Regions from separate parts of the Neobacillus sp. DHD-1R genome, predicted to be linked through region 3. Evidence: riboswitches for the same ligand, from Rfam matches in the RefSeq annotation. Region 3 holds a riboswitch; each other region holds the start of a gene.
What was found. Region 3 has a riboswitch for S-adenosylmethionine ahead of AC3ANL_RS20485 (homoserine dehydrogenase). Riboswitches for the same ligand answer to the same signal wherever they lie in the genome.
Positions count from the first base shown of each region.

Region 1: it holds a riboswitch for S-adenosylmethionine, as region 3 does, so the genes downstream of both, AC3ANL_RS05210 (O-acetylhomoserine aminocarboxypropyltransferase/cysteine synthase family protein) here and AC3ANL_RS20485 (homoserine dehydrogenase) in region 3, are expected to answer to the same signal.
Region 2: it holds a riboswitch for S-adenosylmethionine, as region 3 does, so the genes downstream of both, AC3ANL_RS22635 (methionine ABC transporter ATP-binding protein) here and AC3ANL_RS20485 (homoserine dehydrogenase) in region 3, are expected to answer to the same signal.

Region 1 covers NZ_CM173232.1:1,116,944-1,122,528, reverse strand. The annotation lists gene AC3ANL_RS05215 (methionine ABC transporter ATP-binding protein) at 1-323, opposite strand, end outside; SAM riboswitch class I at 479-587, opposite strand; gene AC3ANL_RS05210 (O-acetylhomoserine aminocarboxypropyltransferase/cysteine synthase family protein) at 720-2,036, opposite strand; SAM riboswitch class I at 2,105-2,205, opposite strand; gene AC3ANL_RS05205 (hypothetical protein) at 2,289-2,642, opposite strand; gene AC3ANL_RS05200 (nuclease-related domain-containing protein) at 2,884-3,747, shown strand; gene AC3ANL_RS05195 (thioredoxin family protein) at 4,089-4,397, opposite strand; gene AC3ANL_RS05190 (toprim domain-containing protein) at 4,403-4,759, opposite strand; gene AC3ANL_RS05185 (YusG family protein) at 4,892-5,131, opposite strand; gene gcvH (glycine cleavage system protein GcvH) at 5,242-5,585, opposite strand, start outside.
Region 2 covers NZ_CM173232.1:4,587,464-4,593,048, forward strand. The annotation lists gene AC3ANL_RS22620 (SDR family NAD(P)-dependent oxidoreductase) at 1-299, opposite strand, end outside; gene AC3ANL_RS22625 (TetR/AcrR family transcriptional regulator) at 500-1,102, shown strand; gene AC3ANL_RS22630 (pyridoxamine 5'-phosphate oxidase family protein) at 1,430-1,852, shown strand; SAM riboswitch class I at 2,993-3,095, shown strand; SAM riboswitch class I at 3,168-3,271, shown strand; gene AC3ANL_RS22635 (methionine ABC transporter ATP-binding protein) at 3,398-4,429, shown strand; gene AC3ANL_RS22640 (methionine ABC transporter permease) at 4,419-5,069, shown strand; gene AC3ANL_RS22645 (MetQ/NlpA family ABC transporter substrate-binding protein) at 5,087-5,585, shown strand, end outside.
Region 3 covers NZ_CM173232.1:4,135,371-4,140,955, forward strand. The annotation lists gene AC3ANL_RS20475 (glycosyltransferase) at 1-493, opposite strand, end outside; gene AC3ANL_RS20480 (glycosyltransferase family 2 protein) at 513-1,721, opposite strand; gene AC3ANL_RS20485 (homoserine dehydrogenase) at 1,863-2,870, opposite strand; SAM riboswitch class I at 2,951-3,062, opposite strand; gene argH (argininosuccinate lyase) at 3,149-4,525, opposite strand; gene AC3ANL_RS20495 (argininosuccinate synthase) at 4,592-5,585, opposite strand, start outside.

The DNA of each region.
Region 1 (5,585 bases), 2.4 Mb from region 3:
TCGAGTGGAAAAGCAATATTTTCACTAACGGTTCTGGACCACAGTAAGTTGAAGTGTTGGAAAATCATGCTGATTTCCTGACGTGCTTTTCGAAGTTCTGCGCCCTTAATCTTTGATATGACCCGGCCGGCAACTGTTACACTTCCTTCGGTTGGAAGCTCCAATCCATTTAACATCCGGATCAAGGTGCTTTTTCCAGCACCACTATAACCAATGACCCCGAAAATTTCTCCTTCTTGAATTTCAAGATTCACATCATCGACTGCTTTTAATTCACCTTGTTTAGAAGGGAAGATTTTCCGGGCGTTTTTTATTGAAATCACTGTATCACCTACTTTTTATCCTGATTACGGAAACTTGTAACATGTACTGATTCTTTGAATATAGGGTTTGATTGTTATGGCGAAAAGATTCTACTATTTTGGAAAAATAAAAAACCTTCCTGCGCAGGCAGAAAGGCATAATAAATATAACCTTTCTCCCATCTTCCAAAGCTTATGCTTTGTGTGAATTGGCACCATTTCAATATAAATATTGACGGTTGCCGGGCTTCATCGGGCACATCCCTCCACCTCTCTTGATAAGAGTAAACAGCATACTATATTCAATTAATACGTTAATTTGTGTAAGTAAGTTATTTTACAAAAGTTATCGTATCACGGATAAAAAAGGGTGTCAACAAAAAATCATCATATTCGAAAAATTAAATCAAGGAAAATTTAGGCATTTGTTTTCAATGATGCTAAACCTGTCGCTGCTTCAATTGCTGCTTCAAGGTCCTCAATTAAGTCCTCCACATTCTCAATTCCAATCGAAAGGCGAATTAAATCCTCCGATACACCGGCAGCTTTAAGTCCTTCGGCATCAAGTTGCTGATGCGTTGTGCTGGCAGGATGAATGATTAAACTTTTCGCATCGCCCACATTGGCCACATGTGCCCAAAGTGTTAAAGAGTCAATTAGTTTTGCTCCTGCTTCTTTTCCGCCTTTGATACCAAAAACTACCATTGAGCCTGCACCTTTTGGTAAATATTTTTTCGCTAATTCATGGTCAGGGTGTGAGGCATGCCCTGGGTATGAGACCCATTCTACAGCAGGATGATTTAATAAATATTCAACCACTTGTTTTGTATTGGCCACATGCTCTTTCATCCGAACATGAAGAGTTTCTAATCCTAGTGTAAACTGGAAGGCATTTTGCGGACTTAAGGCAGGTCCTAAATCACGCAATAATTGGACACGTGCTTTGATAATATAGGCCACAGCCCCTAGTGCCTCTGCGTATACAAGTCCATGATAGCTCTCATCTGGCGTGGTGAAGCCAGGGAATTTTGGTGAATTCCAATCGAATTTACCGCCGTCAACAATAACGCCACCTGTTGACGTTCCATTTCCTAATAGCCATTTTGTTGCGGAGTGGACAACGATATCTGCCCCGTACTCAATCGGTCTGCAGAGATATGGTGTGGCAAAGGTATTATCAATGATTAACGGAACCCCAGCTTCATGAGCAATTTCTGCTACTTTTTCAATATCAAGGACACGTAAGCTTGGGTTTCCAATCGTTTCAGCAAAGACTGCCTTTGTTTTTTCAGAAATGGCAGCGCGGAAATTTTCAGGATCCTCCGCATCGACAAATTTCACCTTAATGCCGTATTTAGGCAAGGTAACTGCTAATAAATTATAAGTTCCCCCATAAAGATTTGAGGCAGAGACAATTTCATCGCCAGCTTCAGCAATGTTTAGAATAGCAAGTGTAATGGCAGCCATCCCGCTGGCAACAGCCAGTGCTCCCACACCACCTTCTAATAACGCCACTCTGTCCTCAAAAACAGTCGTGGTTGGGTTGTGGATTCGTGTATATATGTAACCTGGTTCTGCTAAGCTAAACAAGTTTGCCGCATGTTCCGTATTTTTAAATTGATAGGCATTGTTTTGATAAATTGGCACAGCACGCGCACCCGTTACCGGGTCTGGAGACAACCCTCCATGAACACTTAATGTTTCAAACCGATACTTCTTTTGATCCTCTCCCATTACACTCGCTCCTCCTTTTAACAATCAAATTGAAAAACCCCCGCTTCCAAAGAAGAGGGGGTCCACTCTTCTCATCTTCCAGAGCTATTGCTCTGCTGGATTTAGCACCGTGTTATAAACCGGTTGCCGGGCTTCAAAGGGCCAGTCCCTCCGCCACTCTCGATAAGAATATGCATCGTTCAATTGTTGTCTATTAATAGAATATTTAAATAAAACAATACAGCAAGTTTAATTCCGAGTCAATACCTTTGATTAAATTACTTTTGCAAAATTTTCCTGTGCTTTTGTTAAAAAGAAAATGGATTCTAGTAATAGAGTGGTTCTTAGTGGCGCAGATACCTTTAAATGTCCTTTTCGCTCCAAAACGCGCAGTTGCTCCGTCCCTTCAAACAGCTGTTTCATTGCGCTATGAGTTCCGCTGATCGCATCTATTGTCTGTGACCCTTCTTGTACTTCTAGGAAAGAGATCCTGCCCTTTTTGATTACTAATTGAATCGTTTGCTGCTCACAAAGAAATCTTACCGTGACATCTGCCTTGTCAATTAATCCACGAACATGTCTTTGCAGATTAAAATTCTCTAAGAATGTTTGTGTCATCTCCCTCATTTCCATCACTCCGGTCTACTCGTTATATATATATCTTATTCCGCAAGCAGAACCGGAATCCTTTCCTAATCACTCGACATTTCTCACGGCTTTCAACTCATTTCCTGAGAAATATGTCGTTTTCCGAGAGTTAAGAGTGATTTACGTTGTGGACGAAGTGTCGGAAAATAGTCAATTATTCAACTTTTGTTTCTACCTATTTTTTATAAAATGAAAATATAAATTTGAGAGGAAGTGGAATATGTTTTTTAAACCACGTACTGAACCAATTGAAATAAAAATACTTCGCTCACTAAACACACGAATGATATTAGCTGAAAATGACTTGGTACGTTATCATAACCTCTTGAAGGGATATGAAGGTGAGGTAATGTTTGACTCCCTGACAGAAAAGTTACAATGTCAAAATTACCTTTTAAATGATTTATTGCTTGAGACAATTGGTGCTAAATTTCAAATAGATTCTTTGCTGATAACTCAAGAACCGCTTTACCTCTTTGAAGTAAAAAATTATTCAGGTGATTATTTCTTTGAAAATGGAAGGTTCTATACTTTGAATAAAAAGGAAATTCCTAATCCGCTGCTCCAATTGGAAAGAAGTGAATCTCTGCTTCGTCAGTTGCTCCACAGTCTTGGTTATCATATCCCGATTAAAGCATATGTGGTCTTTATTAATCCCCATTTTCATTTATATCAAGCTCCACTAAATAAACCCATTGTTTACCCAAATCAAGTTAATCAAGTTAATCAATTTATGAAAAAATTGAACTTACTGCCTTCCAAGTTAAATGACCGCCACAAGAAGTTAGCCACTCAATTAGTTTCTTTACACCAAACAGAATTCTCTTATGACAAGTTACCCTCTTATAAATATCATTCGCTGAAAAAAGGTTTGAATTGTGCAGCCTGCTGCTCATTTAAGGTGAAGGTTGAGAATCGAAAACTAGTTTGTGATGTTTGTGGGCATCAAGAAGAAATTGATTCCGCAATTTTTAAAGCCGCGGTGGAAATTAAGTTATTATTCCCTAATGAAAAAATAACGACGAATGGGGTTCATGACTGGTGTCAAGTGGTGATTCGAAGAAGACAATTCGGAGAGTGCTGATGCGGAATTTGAATTATAGTGGAAAGACTAAGGGGTTCTTTTATGAGTAAATGTTAATTAATGTAATTTCACTTTAATTGTGACCGTTCAGGCTCTTGTTTGAAGGGCCATGGGCACAATTATTTGTTATTGTGACCGTTCGAGCTCTTGTTCCAAGGGCCTCGGGCACAATTATTTGTTATTGTGACCGTTCGGGCTCTTGTTCCAAGGGCCTCGGGCACAATTATTTGTTATTGTGACCACCAAAGCTCTTTTAAAGATGGAACGAGCATTATTAATTTACACAACGGTTTTCAAGGCGCTCCTACATAAAAAAGCAGATACCCATTCGTATCTGCTCCTTAAGATAAATGCTGTTTTATTTTTTCAAGTAAATAGGGAACGGAATGAAAAGCGTAAATTGTTTCTTGCACCTTGCCATTTTTGAAGAGCAAAAGACATGGCACACTTTCGACCGCAAAATTTTTAGCCAGTTCAGGATAAAAATTCAAATTCATTTTTCCCATTTTAATGTCTACTAGTTCCTCTACGATCTGCAGCATCCTGGAAGCTACCTGACAGGTGCCGCATAGTGGTGTATAAAAATATAACAGACCACTTTCATCTTGATTGAGGAAGCCAGCCAACTCATTTCGATTCCATTCGTTCATAAACATTAACTCATTTCTAAATACTCTTTATGCACATCAATATTCGCGCCTAAAAGAACAGTCGCTAAGTGCTGCACGGGGGCCGTTGCAACCTCTCGATACATCCGATCAATGTATAAATGTTCAGCCTGAGGAAATTCCCGCTTAAACCGTTTGCGGAGCTTTTCACCTGAATCATCAGCATCAACAAGGATATAGACATCCTTATCCTCAAGGAACTCAATTAGTTCCTCTAATTTTGCATGACTGATGGTTCCATTTGTACAAATGATTTCTATTGGTTCCTTCAAAATACTTTTTACCTTATTTTTATCCGATTTTCCTTCGACAATAAGAACTTTGTCAACATACGAGTCATTCATATCCATCACCTGTAATATAAAGTTGTTTATGTTAACATATTCTAAAATATTGATTACGTGTGCCCGCTTCTTAGTATGTTAACTATATCATTATTGTCAGCTAAGAAATAGGTATTTGCTCGGATTTGATAGTTAGCACCATCCACCATCGTCACAGTCTGTATACTTTGCATCAGGCTGTTCGGTAACCGTCACATGTTGATATATTTTTTGTTGTTCTGCTTCAAAATGGTGATCCAATTCCACCTGCATCGTCTCAGAAAGTTTTATTTTTCCAATTGGAGAATTTTCAAGAAATAGTTCTATTTCTCCATTTTTCAATTTGCCAACCACTCGATCGGTTACATCCATTTTCTGCTGTTTCAATGTCATCCTTCCACCCTCTTTAATATAATTATTAATAATGTCTCCATAATCGTAGAAGAAAAAGAGTGGAAATTTAAGAGAAAAAGCACCCGGTCAACAGGTGCTTTTTTCACATATTAGTCTTCTTTTGTCTTTTCTTCGTATTGTTCAGCCGTCATTAAGTTTTCTACTTCACTTGCATTCGCTGGCTCAATAACAATCATCCATGCTTTTTCATATGGTGATTCATTTACGAATTCAGGGCTGTCACTCAGGTCCTCGTTGATTTCAACTACTTTTCCGCTGACAGGTGCATAGAGCTCAGAAACAGTTTTAACTGACTCCACACTGCCAAATGGCTCATCAGCAGAAATTTCAGTGCCTACTTCTGGAAGCTCTACAAACACGATATCACCTAATTCATGTTGTGCAAAATCAGTGATTCCAACGCGTACTCTTTCCCCTTCAACCTTTACCCATT
Region 2 (5,585 bases), 450 kb from region 3:
TGTGAAGAATGAACACGCCCGATACCTGCATTGTTGAATACAACATCGACTTTACCGAAAGCTTCAACTGCCTGTTTAAAGACATCGGCTACATCTTCTTCACTAGTAATATTTGCTTTTACAAATAGAGCTTCGGCGTTAAGCGTTTTCAATTCTTTTTCAAAAGCTTTCCCTTTTTCTTCATTTAAATCAACAAGGACCACTTTGGCTCCTTCTGACACGAATAAACGTGCTGTTGCTGCACCGATACCGGATGCTCCTCCAGTAATTACGGCTACTTTATCTTGTAATTTTCCCATAATAGATTCCTCCCAAATAATAAGTTCAATCCTATTATCACATCTTAGCCAAAAAAGATACATAAATCTACTTTTTGTGCTATTTTGTTCACAATTCAATTGTACTATTTTGTTCACATTTAACAACCATTAAGATATCATTAAGTGTCTAATACATAGACACATGGAACTCAATTGTCCATTTTAGGGAGGTTTTTTTGATGAATGATCAACAAATTGTGACATCTCAACGGAAAAATCGTACAAAAGAACATTTAAAGCTAGCACTAATCGAACTTATAAAGGAGACGGGTTATCATTCTATTTCTGTAAAAGACATTGTAAATTATGCCGCTTACAACCGTAGTACCTTTTATGTTCATTACCAAGATAAAATTGAACTTGCAAACGATTTACTCGATTCCATGCTTCAAGGGTTAGAAGATTCAGTTGGAAAACCATATGTACCTGGACATAAAGTATATACAGCAAAACTAAAAGCACCATCCTTTAACATCGTTTCCTACATATATGGACACCGGGGTTTTTTTGAGCTGATTAAATACGAAGACACTTTACCAGGATTACATACAAGATTCCCTCAAACCCTCTTAAAAATTTATCAGGAACAATTTATATTTGAAACAATTAACAACATACCAGTCAACATGGATTATTTTAAACGTTATACAGCTTATGGCTTTTACGGGCTGCTACTGAATTGGATTACAAATGATTTCAAAGAAACTCAAGACGAATTTATCCAAAATGTAATTGATCTAACGAGAACGCATATTTACTCGTTAGAGTATATTAAAGAATAACCTATCTATTATAGAAAAAATTTTTAGTGCTTCCTCCCAGCTAAAAGAGCCCATTACCAATTAGGTAAATGAGCCTTTTTCTTGGATACATATTCTTTTCACTATCGGATCGAGGGATCTCTTAAGCCATATATGCTCCTGGCCATTTAATCCTTCCTTCACCCATACATCCACTTTCATATATCTTTGCCTTCTTTCGAAACCATGTAAAATCCTCCAACGAATAGGCTTTCCTAAACAACATAGTTAGAAAAGTTAATTTTTTACAGTTTATTTACTATTATCAAGAGGGAAAGTAAAAGTAACTTAAAAAAGGGAGTAGATAATATGGGAAATCCAGATTTAAAAGAAAAGATTCTTACTATTATATCGAATCACCAAACAGGCATTCTTTCAACGGTTGAAAATAATAAGCCTCATTCCCGGTATATGACGTTTTATCATGATGACTTAACCTTGTATACTCCAACGAAAAGAGACACAGAGAAAGTAGAAGAACTAGAAAAAAATTCGTCTATTGCTGTTTTGTTAGGGTTTGAAGGGAAAGGTCTAAACGACTCCTATATTGAAATGGAAGGAACAGCTGTCATGAATGATTCACCAGAATTGAAAAAGAAATTCTGGGAAGCATCATTTGAAAAATGGTTTACTGGTCCTGAAGATCCGAACTACGTGTTTTTAGAAATAAAACCAGAAGCTGTCCGCCTTCTAAATCTAAATGACGAACCCCCACAAGAACTTGATTTATAGAAATGAGAAAGTGTATGACCTGGGGACAGTATTCTTGCTTAAATTCAGCAAGAAAACTGTCCCCTTTAGTCGCTTATCAAAGGTCTAAACGACCGTACCCCTTTGAATTCATCGAAGCGGTCGTTTATCATGCGTGTAAACGACTCAACCCCTTTGGAATTAATTGAAGCGGTAGTTTATCAAGGCTCTAAACTACCCAACTCCTTTTGAAATCTTCAAAGCGGTCGTTTATCAAGGCTCTAAACTACCCAAACCCTTTTGAATTCATTGAAGCGGTCGTTTATCATGGCTCTAAACTACCCAAACCCTTTTGAATTCATCGAAGCGGTCGTTTATCAAGGCTCTAAACTACCCAAACCCTTTTGAATTCATCGAAGCAGTCGTTTATCATGCGTCTAAACTACCCAAACCCTTTTGAATTCTTCAAAGAGGTCGCTTATCATGGGTCTAAACGACTCAATCCCTTTTGAAATCTTCAAAGCGGTCGTTTATCAAGGCTCTAAACTACCCAAACCCTTTTGAATTCATCGAAACGGTCGCTTATCATGGGGCTAAACTACCCAAACCCTTTTGAATTCATTGAAGCGGTCGTTTATCATGGCTCTAAACTACCCAAACCCTTTTGAATTCATCTAAACGGTCGCTTATCATGGGGCTAAACTACCCAAACCCTTTTGAATTCATCGAAACGGTCGTTTATCAAGGCTCTAAACTACCCAAACCCTTTTGAATTCATCTAAACGGTCGCTTATCATGCGTCTAAACTACCCAAACCCTTTTGAATTCATCAAAGCGGTCGTTTATCAAGCCTCTAACCGACCGAACTCCTTTTAGAATCATCGAAACGGTCGCTTATCAATCCAAATTCAGATTAAAAAAGATAGATTCTTAACATTATATCTGATCACCAAACAGGCATTCTTTCAACGTTTTGGGATACGGAAAAAGCAAGGAAATTAGGATGTTTTTTGGAGTAGCGGGGTCAGTCTCAGCTGTTTTTTTTGATTGCTTGCATTAGTAATTCACTTTTTCACGACAGGCACTAAAATTTTTTTTAAAAAAACACTAGACATTTTTACTATATTACGATAAATTAATAAACAAGTTAAATAAGTTAAAAAAATGAATAAATTCAAATTTTTCTTATCCAGAGAGGTGGAGGGACTGGCCCTTTGAAGCCTCGGCAGCGGAAATCATCCTGATTCTGTGCCAAATCCAGCAAGTGTAACTTGAAAGATAAGAAGAGGATCTCCAATTATTTTAATTCGCCCTCTTCTTGTGATTGAAGAGGGTTTTTATTTTTAATTGAATAATATTCTTATCGAGAGAGGCGGAGGGACTGGCCCTATGAAGCCTCGGCAGCGGAATTTTCTATTTTCTGTGCCAATTCCAGCAAGCTCCAAGCTTGGAAGTTAAGAAGAGTATCTAGCTGTTGTCTTCTATTGACATGCCCTCTTCTTATTTCCAAGAAGAGGTTTTTTTCGGTTATCACCCCCTGCTTGAAACTTACATAAAGGGACACTTCCCACAAAGGAGATTTACAACATGATTGAATTTCAGAATCTTAAAAAGATTTACGAAAGCAGCGGCCAACAGGTTGCCGCGTTGAATGGAATTGATTTGAAAATAAATAAAGGGGAGATATTCGGCGTCATTGGATTCAGTGGTGCGGGTAAAAGCTCACTAATCCGCTGTGTAAACTTATTGGAGCGTCCGACATCAGGAAAAGTGATTGTTGATGGTCATGACCTCACCACTCTTTCTGTGAAAGAAGTCCGAAAGATTAAGAAAAACATTGGGATGGTCTTTCAACATTTTAATCTATTAAACTCTAAAACAGTCTTTGCAAACGTGGCAATGCCCCTCCTGCTTGAAAAACAGCCTAAGGAAACCATCAAAAAGCGGGTTCACGAACTATTAGAATTTGTTGGCTTAGCTGACAAAGCCGACTATTACCCAGACCAGCTTTCCGGAGGACAAAAGCAAAGAATTGGGATTGCCAGGGCATTAGCAACCCAGCCATCTATTCTCCTTTGTGATGAAGCTACATCAGCTCTCGACCCGCAAACAACGAGCTCGATTTTACAGCTTTTGAAAAGGATTAATCAGGAATATAACATTACGATTCTCCTCATTACTCACGAAATGGCGGTGATCAGAGAAATCTGCGATCGGGTCGCAGTCATTGAAGCAGGAAAAATAATTGAAGAGGGAACAGTATTTGACGTCTTCTCAGCACCTAAGACCCAAACAGCCAAGAACTTTGTCAGCACTGTCATGAACGATCAGCTTCCTGATTCAATCATAAAAATCATTGAAAAACACGAAGGAATGCAGAAGGTGTTTCGAATCAATTTTGTCGGCACTTCAGCCGGTCAGCCGCTGCTTTCCGAGCTTGCGAAGCAATTTGATATCCATATCAATGTCTTATTTGGCAACATTACCGAACTTCAAGGTACCCCTTTTGGAAACTTAATAGTAGAATTCCAGGGGCCTGACAAAGAAGTCATTCGAGCACTAACATATATCAACGAGAAGAACATCAGTGTTAAGGAAGTGAAAGCACATGCTAGTTAGTTCAGATCAAATCATCACAGCTTTAGTTGAAACCATCCAGATGGTCGCCTTCTCGCTAGTATTTTCAGCCATCCTTGGATTACCGCTTGGAATTTTGCTAGTCGTCACTAGGAAAGGCCAAATTCTTGAAAATATCCCGCTTTTCACGATTTTAAGTGCAATTATTAATATTTTTCGATCGGTACCGTTCATTATTTTATTAGTGGCCATTATTCCGGTTACACGATTGATTGTCGGAACGTCCATCGGAACGGCAGCAGCCGTTGTACCGCTGGTCTTCTATGCAGGTCCCTACATTGCAAGATTAGTAGAGAATTCCCTGTTAGAAGTCGATCCTGGGGTCATTGAAGCAGCAGAGGCCATGGGTGCAACCCCGTGGCAAATTATTACGAAGTTTCTAGTTCCAGAGGCACTCGGCTCCCTCGTTCTCTCGCTTACCATTGCCACCATCGGACTTGTCGGTGCAACCGCAATGGCAGGTACAGTCGGCGGCGGCGGAATCGGCGACATAGCCATTACATATGGTTACCAGCGTTTTGATACGATCACGATGATCATAACCGTAGTCATTCTGATTGTGATTGTTCAAGGATTACAGTCATTAGGCAATATTTTAGCAAAAAAAATAAGACGTAGATAACGTAGGAGGAAAACAACATGAAAAAACTTTTATTCACCATCATTATTTTTACACTAGCCGTATTTGGAGCCGGATGCTCTAATCAATCAGAGGACAAAAAAGCTTCTGGTAAAGAGTCCGTCATGGTCAAGCTTGGGGTTAGTGGAACCGATACGCGTCAGTGGGACTTTGTAGCCAAGAAAGCAAAGAAAGAGGGCATCAATATTGAAATCGTAAAATTCTCTGATTATGTCGCTCCAAACACCGCTCTTGCAGAAGGCGAGCTTGATGCGAATGCATTCCAGACAGTTGCCTACTTCGATGTCTTCATTAAAGAACACAAACTAGATCTTGTCCCAATTGCAACAACTGTTCTTGCTCCAATGGGAATCTACTCTGAAAAATATAAAGATGTAAAGGATATTCCAGAAGGTGCCAAAATTGCTATACCAAATGACGCGTCTAACCAAGGCCGTGCCTTACTGCTCCTTCAAGAAGCAGGTCTGATTAAGTTACCTCAAGACTTTGACCCAAATG
Region 3 (5,585 bases):
CCTCGGCACGATTTACCTTTTCAAAACGAACATAAAAAAATACTTCTTTTCGAAACATTAATGTTGCACCTGCTACTGTATCAGTAATAGCATTTTCCGTACCTGGGACATGGATCAATGCTTTTTTATTATTAAAATAAATAAAATATGAACTTTTACCAGCAATAAAAATATTTTTATTCTCAAAAGCCACCATCGAATTCCTAATGTAATCCGGTCCATAATAATCATCATCGTCAAATTTAGCGATAATATCATAATTTGCATTCATGACACCGAAATTTAAACAGTCTCCTAAAGCTGCTTTTTCATGTAATTGATAAACCTGAACATTCGGATAGCTCCTTGCCCTGCTGAGCCATCGGTCAATGTTCATTGAATCTTTATTTAAAATGATAATGAGCTCTTTATCCTTCCAGGTTTGCCGCTGATAATTTTTGAAAACATTATCGATATTCTCATCTCTAATCGTACAAGTAATAATAGAAACCACTGATTATACTCCTTTATGGTTATGATTTCATAACCTTTTCTAAAAAATAGGTTAAATTTGGATAGTCATGCAAACTCTTAATAAGATTTATATCACTTAATAATTCTTTTCTATCCTCTGTACCTAAACCTGCCGCTCCAAGAATATTAAGATGACGAATACCTACTTGAAGCAAAAGAATAATGGTTCTGAGGATGTGTATGAATGTTTCTTGAAAATATTTTAAATCATATGTGTTTACCAGTTTTTTATATTCCCTAAGGATCTTACTCATTGTTAATAAATCTGTATGACCTGAAAGCTCTAATCCTAAAATTAGCACATCAACATCATGATGTTTTATTGTGAATAGACCAAAGTTTGCAATTGCCTCATTCCATTTTCTATCCACGATAGGAAACTCTTGATGATAGGTAATTACTTCGTTGCTAACAATATAGCGGGCTCCCTTTTTAAATAGCCGATATCCCAATTCCCAATCTTCATAACCGTAGTGGAAAAACTCTTCATCAAATCCCCCTGCCTGTTCAATGAAATCTTTACGAATGGAAACGTTTCCTGTTAGAAAGGCCATCCAGGGAAATGCAAACCCTTCCAAATCCGCATTAAACTTTCTAATAATTTGTCGGAACCATGGATATGCACTAAATGCTAAATCTTTAAAGGTTTTTCGAGCTATATCGTTTTTTGTTAGTAATAGATATGGCTGTTCAAGAGGAAAGTTACACTCCTTGTATCTCGCATATACGTCAGGATTATTTTGGGTTATATCTGAAATTGTAGTTATTTTTTGCTTAGAAAAGTCGGGGAAAATACATGAATAGAGGGATTTGGAGTGCATGGCCCTTGTGATTATTACTTTTTGATTAGATTGGTGATATTGAAAATGATTTTGAACAAAATCTGGTTCTGTTATCATTTCTGCATCTAAAAAGATAAGAACCTTCCCTCTTGCAGAACGTATGCCTAGATTTCTACCTTTCGCTCTACCAAGTCTTTCATTGCTGCGAATATATTTAAACTTGTATGGGGGTGAATAATCCTTAAGTTTTTCCTCTGTTTGATCTGTAGAGGCATCGTCAATAAAGATAACCTCCATTTTTTCAGATTGAAAAGTCTGGTGTTCAAGCGAATAGAGGGTAAATAAATTTAGTGGGTATTTATTAAGAGATGGAATAATGACGCTAACCTCGATCTCTTCATCCTTTTTATATTTCCTTTCTGACATGGTGTTACCCCTTCTATTTCATTTATGAAATAGCTAGTCCTATTTGTTAATCTTTTACACAATATGTAATCCGTTTGGAATTGACTAAACTACTACCCATCCTAAATAAAAAAAAGAGCCATCAGCTCTTTTTTACACTATCTATAAAACATAGTGATTTGATTTAAATTTGAGACTTCGTTTAACCGGAGGGTTTTGGCATACATAGACCAAATCCTCAATCACGGCGCTGGCAGTTGGATACATTCCTGCACCGGGGCCTTGAAGCGTTATTCGTCCAACAATATCAGAGTAGACATTTACGGCATTCTGAACCCCTTCTACATGATAAAAGGGATGCTCTTTCCCTACAAGAACTGGTTTAACCGTTGCTTTTATTTGATTACCAGATTTATAAATGCTGGCAATATGCTTATATCTTAATTCTAGCTTCGCAGCTTCTTCAATCATCTCAGGTGTAATGGACGTAATTCCTACTCGTTCGACCTCCTGCCAATTAGGACTTTTCCCAAAGGCAAGTCTACTAAGTATCATCGTTTTATAAAAGGCATCAAAGCCCTCAACATCATTGGTTGGGTCTGCTTCAGCATAACCGTTTTCCTGGGCTTGCCTTAGTGCTTGGGCAAAGGTCAGCTTCTTTTCGCGCATTTCTGTCAAGATGAAATTCGATGTCCCATTTAGGATTCCTTGAACCTCTTGGACACGGTTTACATTTAATAATTGCCGCAGTGTTTGAATAACTGGGATTCCACCTGCAACCGTAGCCTCAAACCCTACTGAAACATGATGATTCTCTGCAAGTTCAAGCAGATCTTTTCCATAGTGGGCAAACATCTCTTTATTTGCTGTAATAATGTGACAGCCTCGTTGAATAGCTCTTGTTAGAAATGAAAAGGTAGGGTCCTTGCCAACAATCGCTTCAACCACAATATCAAGCTGTGGCAGATTTAGGATTTCTGTAAAATCTGAAGTGATCAGGACATCTTCACTTATATTTCTTTCCTTCTGTGTGTTTTTTATCAGAACAGCTGCAACCTCAACTTTTTTCCCTAGTGCCACTGTCAGCTCCTCTGCATGTGTTTGAATAGTCCGATAAACTCCTTCACCCACCGTACCAAAACCTAGGATTGCCACTTTAATTACAGACATGTTGATCCACCCTTCATATAACATTAACAGAGCCTTCAAATAGGAAAAGCCCTCTTCATAAGAAGAGGGCTGAATTCCTCCTCTTATCTATCAGGTCATAAATAACCTGCAGGAATTAGCACCTTTTCAAGGAATACCTTGATGGTTGCCGGGCTTCATCGGGCCTAGTCCCTCCGCCGCTCTGGATAAGAGTTATATTAATTTTTCAGTAAATTTCCAAGTTATAGAAAGTATTTTAGTTTAAATAATTGTTATTGTCAATAATATTCAAAAAAATCTTATTGATTCAGTTTTCCCTCGGCCAAATTAATTTGCTTCTCCACTTGTTCCGGAGCAGTTCCGCCAAAGCTATTTCTTACCGCTACGACGTGCTCTGGAGCCAATACCTTGTAAATATCCTCTTCAAACAATGGACTGAATTCCTGATATTCATCAAAGCTTAAATCTAATAAAAATTTGTTTGACTGAATCGCATACAAAACAATTTTCCCGATTACTTCATGGGCCTCACGGAATGGTAATCCCTTTGTAACCAAATAATCGGCAATATCGGTGGCATTGGAAAAATCATTGTTGATCGCCTTGCGCATCACATCTTTTTTTACAGTCATGGTCTCAATCATGGGTGCTAACAGCTTTAAGGATCCTTCAAGCGTCTCCACCGTATCAAACATGCCTTCTTTATCTTCTTGCAAATCCTTATTATAAGCGAGTGGTAAGCCTTTCAGTACAGTCAACAAACCAATCAAATTTCCATAGGTTCGACCAGTTTTTCCGCGCAGCAGCTCGGGTACATCTGGGTTTTTCTTTTGCGGCATTATACTTGAACCTGTACAGAAGCTATCATCAAGCTCAATAAACTGGAATTCTTGGCTTGACCAAAGTACCAACTCTTCAGATAATCTTGAAATATGCGTCATAATAATTGAACCGATTGACAAGAATTCTAGGATGAAATCTCGATCACTAACAGCATCCATGCTATTTGGATAAATTGTTTCGAAGCCTAACAGTTCCGCAACACGTTCACGGTTGATAGGAAATGTCGTCCCTGCCAAGGCACCAGAACCAAGCGGAAGCCAGTTTACCCGTTTCAGCGAGTCAATCAATCTCTCTTTATCACGTTCAAACATCCAAAAATACGCCATTAAATGATGGGCAAAGGAAACCGGCTGGGCACGCTGCAGGTGGGTGTACCCTGGAATCAATGTTTGAACATTCTCTTTCGCCTGCGCAATAAAGGCCTGTTGTACATCTTCAATTAATTTAATCAGTTCTGTCGTTTTCGTTCTTAAATAAAGATGCATATCAGTTGCCACCTGATCATTACGGCTTCGACCGGTATGGAGCTTGCCTCCCACCTGTCCGATTTTTTCAATCAAAAGCTTTTCAATATTCATATGAATGTCTTCATCTTCTACTAAAAACTCAACTTGATTGTCATCTACCATTTTTTTTATAGATAGAAGGCCATCCTTAATTTTTATGGCATCTTCCATCGGAATAATGCCGCATTCTCCCAGCATTTGTACATGGGCCATACTTCCGGAAATATCTTCCTTTGCTAGCTTTTGATCAAAAGAAATCGAAGCTGTAAATTCCTCTACCAGCTTGTTTGTTTCCTTTGTAAAGCGTCCGCCCCATAACTTTGACATATCGTATGATCCTCCTTAAAAAGTAAAGAAGAGAGCCCCCGAAATAGGATTCGAGGGCAATCCGGATTATTTTAATATGATTTCTTTATTATTCACTTCAGAATATACCTTTGTTGGCAGCCCCCAAAGTTTAATAAATCCGACTGCCGCATTATGATCAAAAGCGTCACCTTTTGCATATGTGGCAAGTTCCTCGTTGTAAAGGCTATGTGGAGATTTTCTACCAACAACAGTATGGTTCCCTTTATGGAGCTTAACGCGAATAGTTCCTGAAACTACCTTTTGTGTTTCATTAATAAAGGCATCAAGTGCTGGTTTGATTGGTGAATACCATAGACCTTCATAAATGATTTTTGCCATCTGTTGTTCAACCTGTGTCTTAAATTGTGTAACCTCACGAGTCAGGGTTAAAAATTCTAATTCTCTATGGGCATTAATTAATATTAATGCGGCAGGATTTTCATACACTTCCCTTGATTTGATCCCTACTAATCTATTTTCAATATGGTCAATACGCCCTACCCCATGTTTACCACCAAGCGTATTAAGTGTTTCAATTAATTGAACAAGTGGAAGCTTTTCACCATTTAGCGCAACCGGTACACCTTGTTCGAATTCAATTTCAATATATTCAGCAGCATCTGGGGTTAATTCAATAGGATTCGTCCAATCGAAGGCTGCTTCTGGTGCCTCAGCCCACGGATCTTCAAGAACTCCCGCCTCACAGGCACGTCCCCAAATGTTTGCATCAATCGAGAAGGGATTATCTAAATCTACAGGAACAGGAATTCCGTTTTCCTCCGCATACTTAATTTCTTCATCACGTGTCATGCCCCATTCACGAACCGGAGCAACCACCTTTAAACTTGGATTTAACGCTTGAATGGAAACTTCAAAACGAACTTGGTCATTTCCTTTTCCTGTGCAGCCGTGAGCAACAGCAGTGGCACCCTCCTTTTCCGCGACCTCGACTAATAATTTTGAAATGAGTGGTCTGGAAAGTGCAGAGGATAATGGATATTTCCCTTCATATAAACAATTTGCTTTTAAAGCTGGTAAT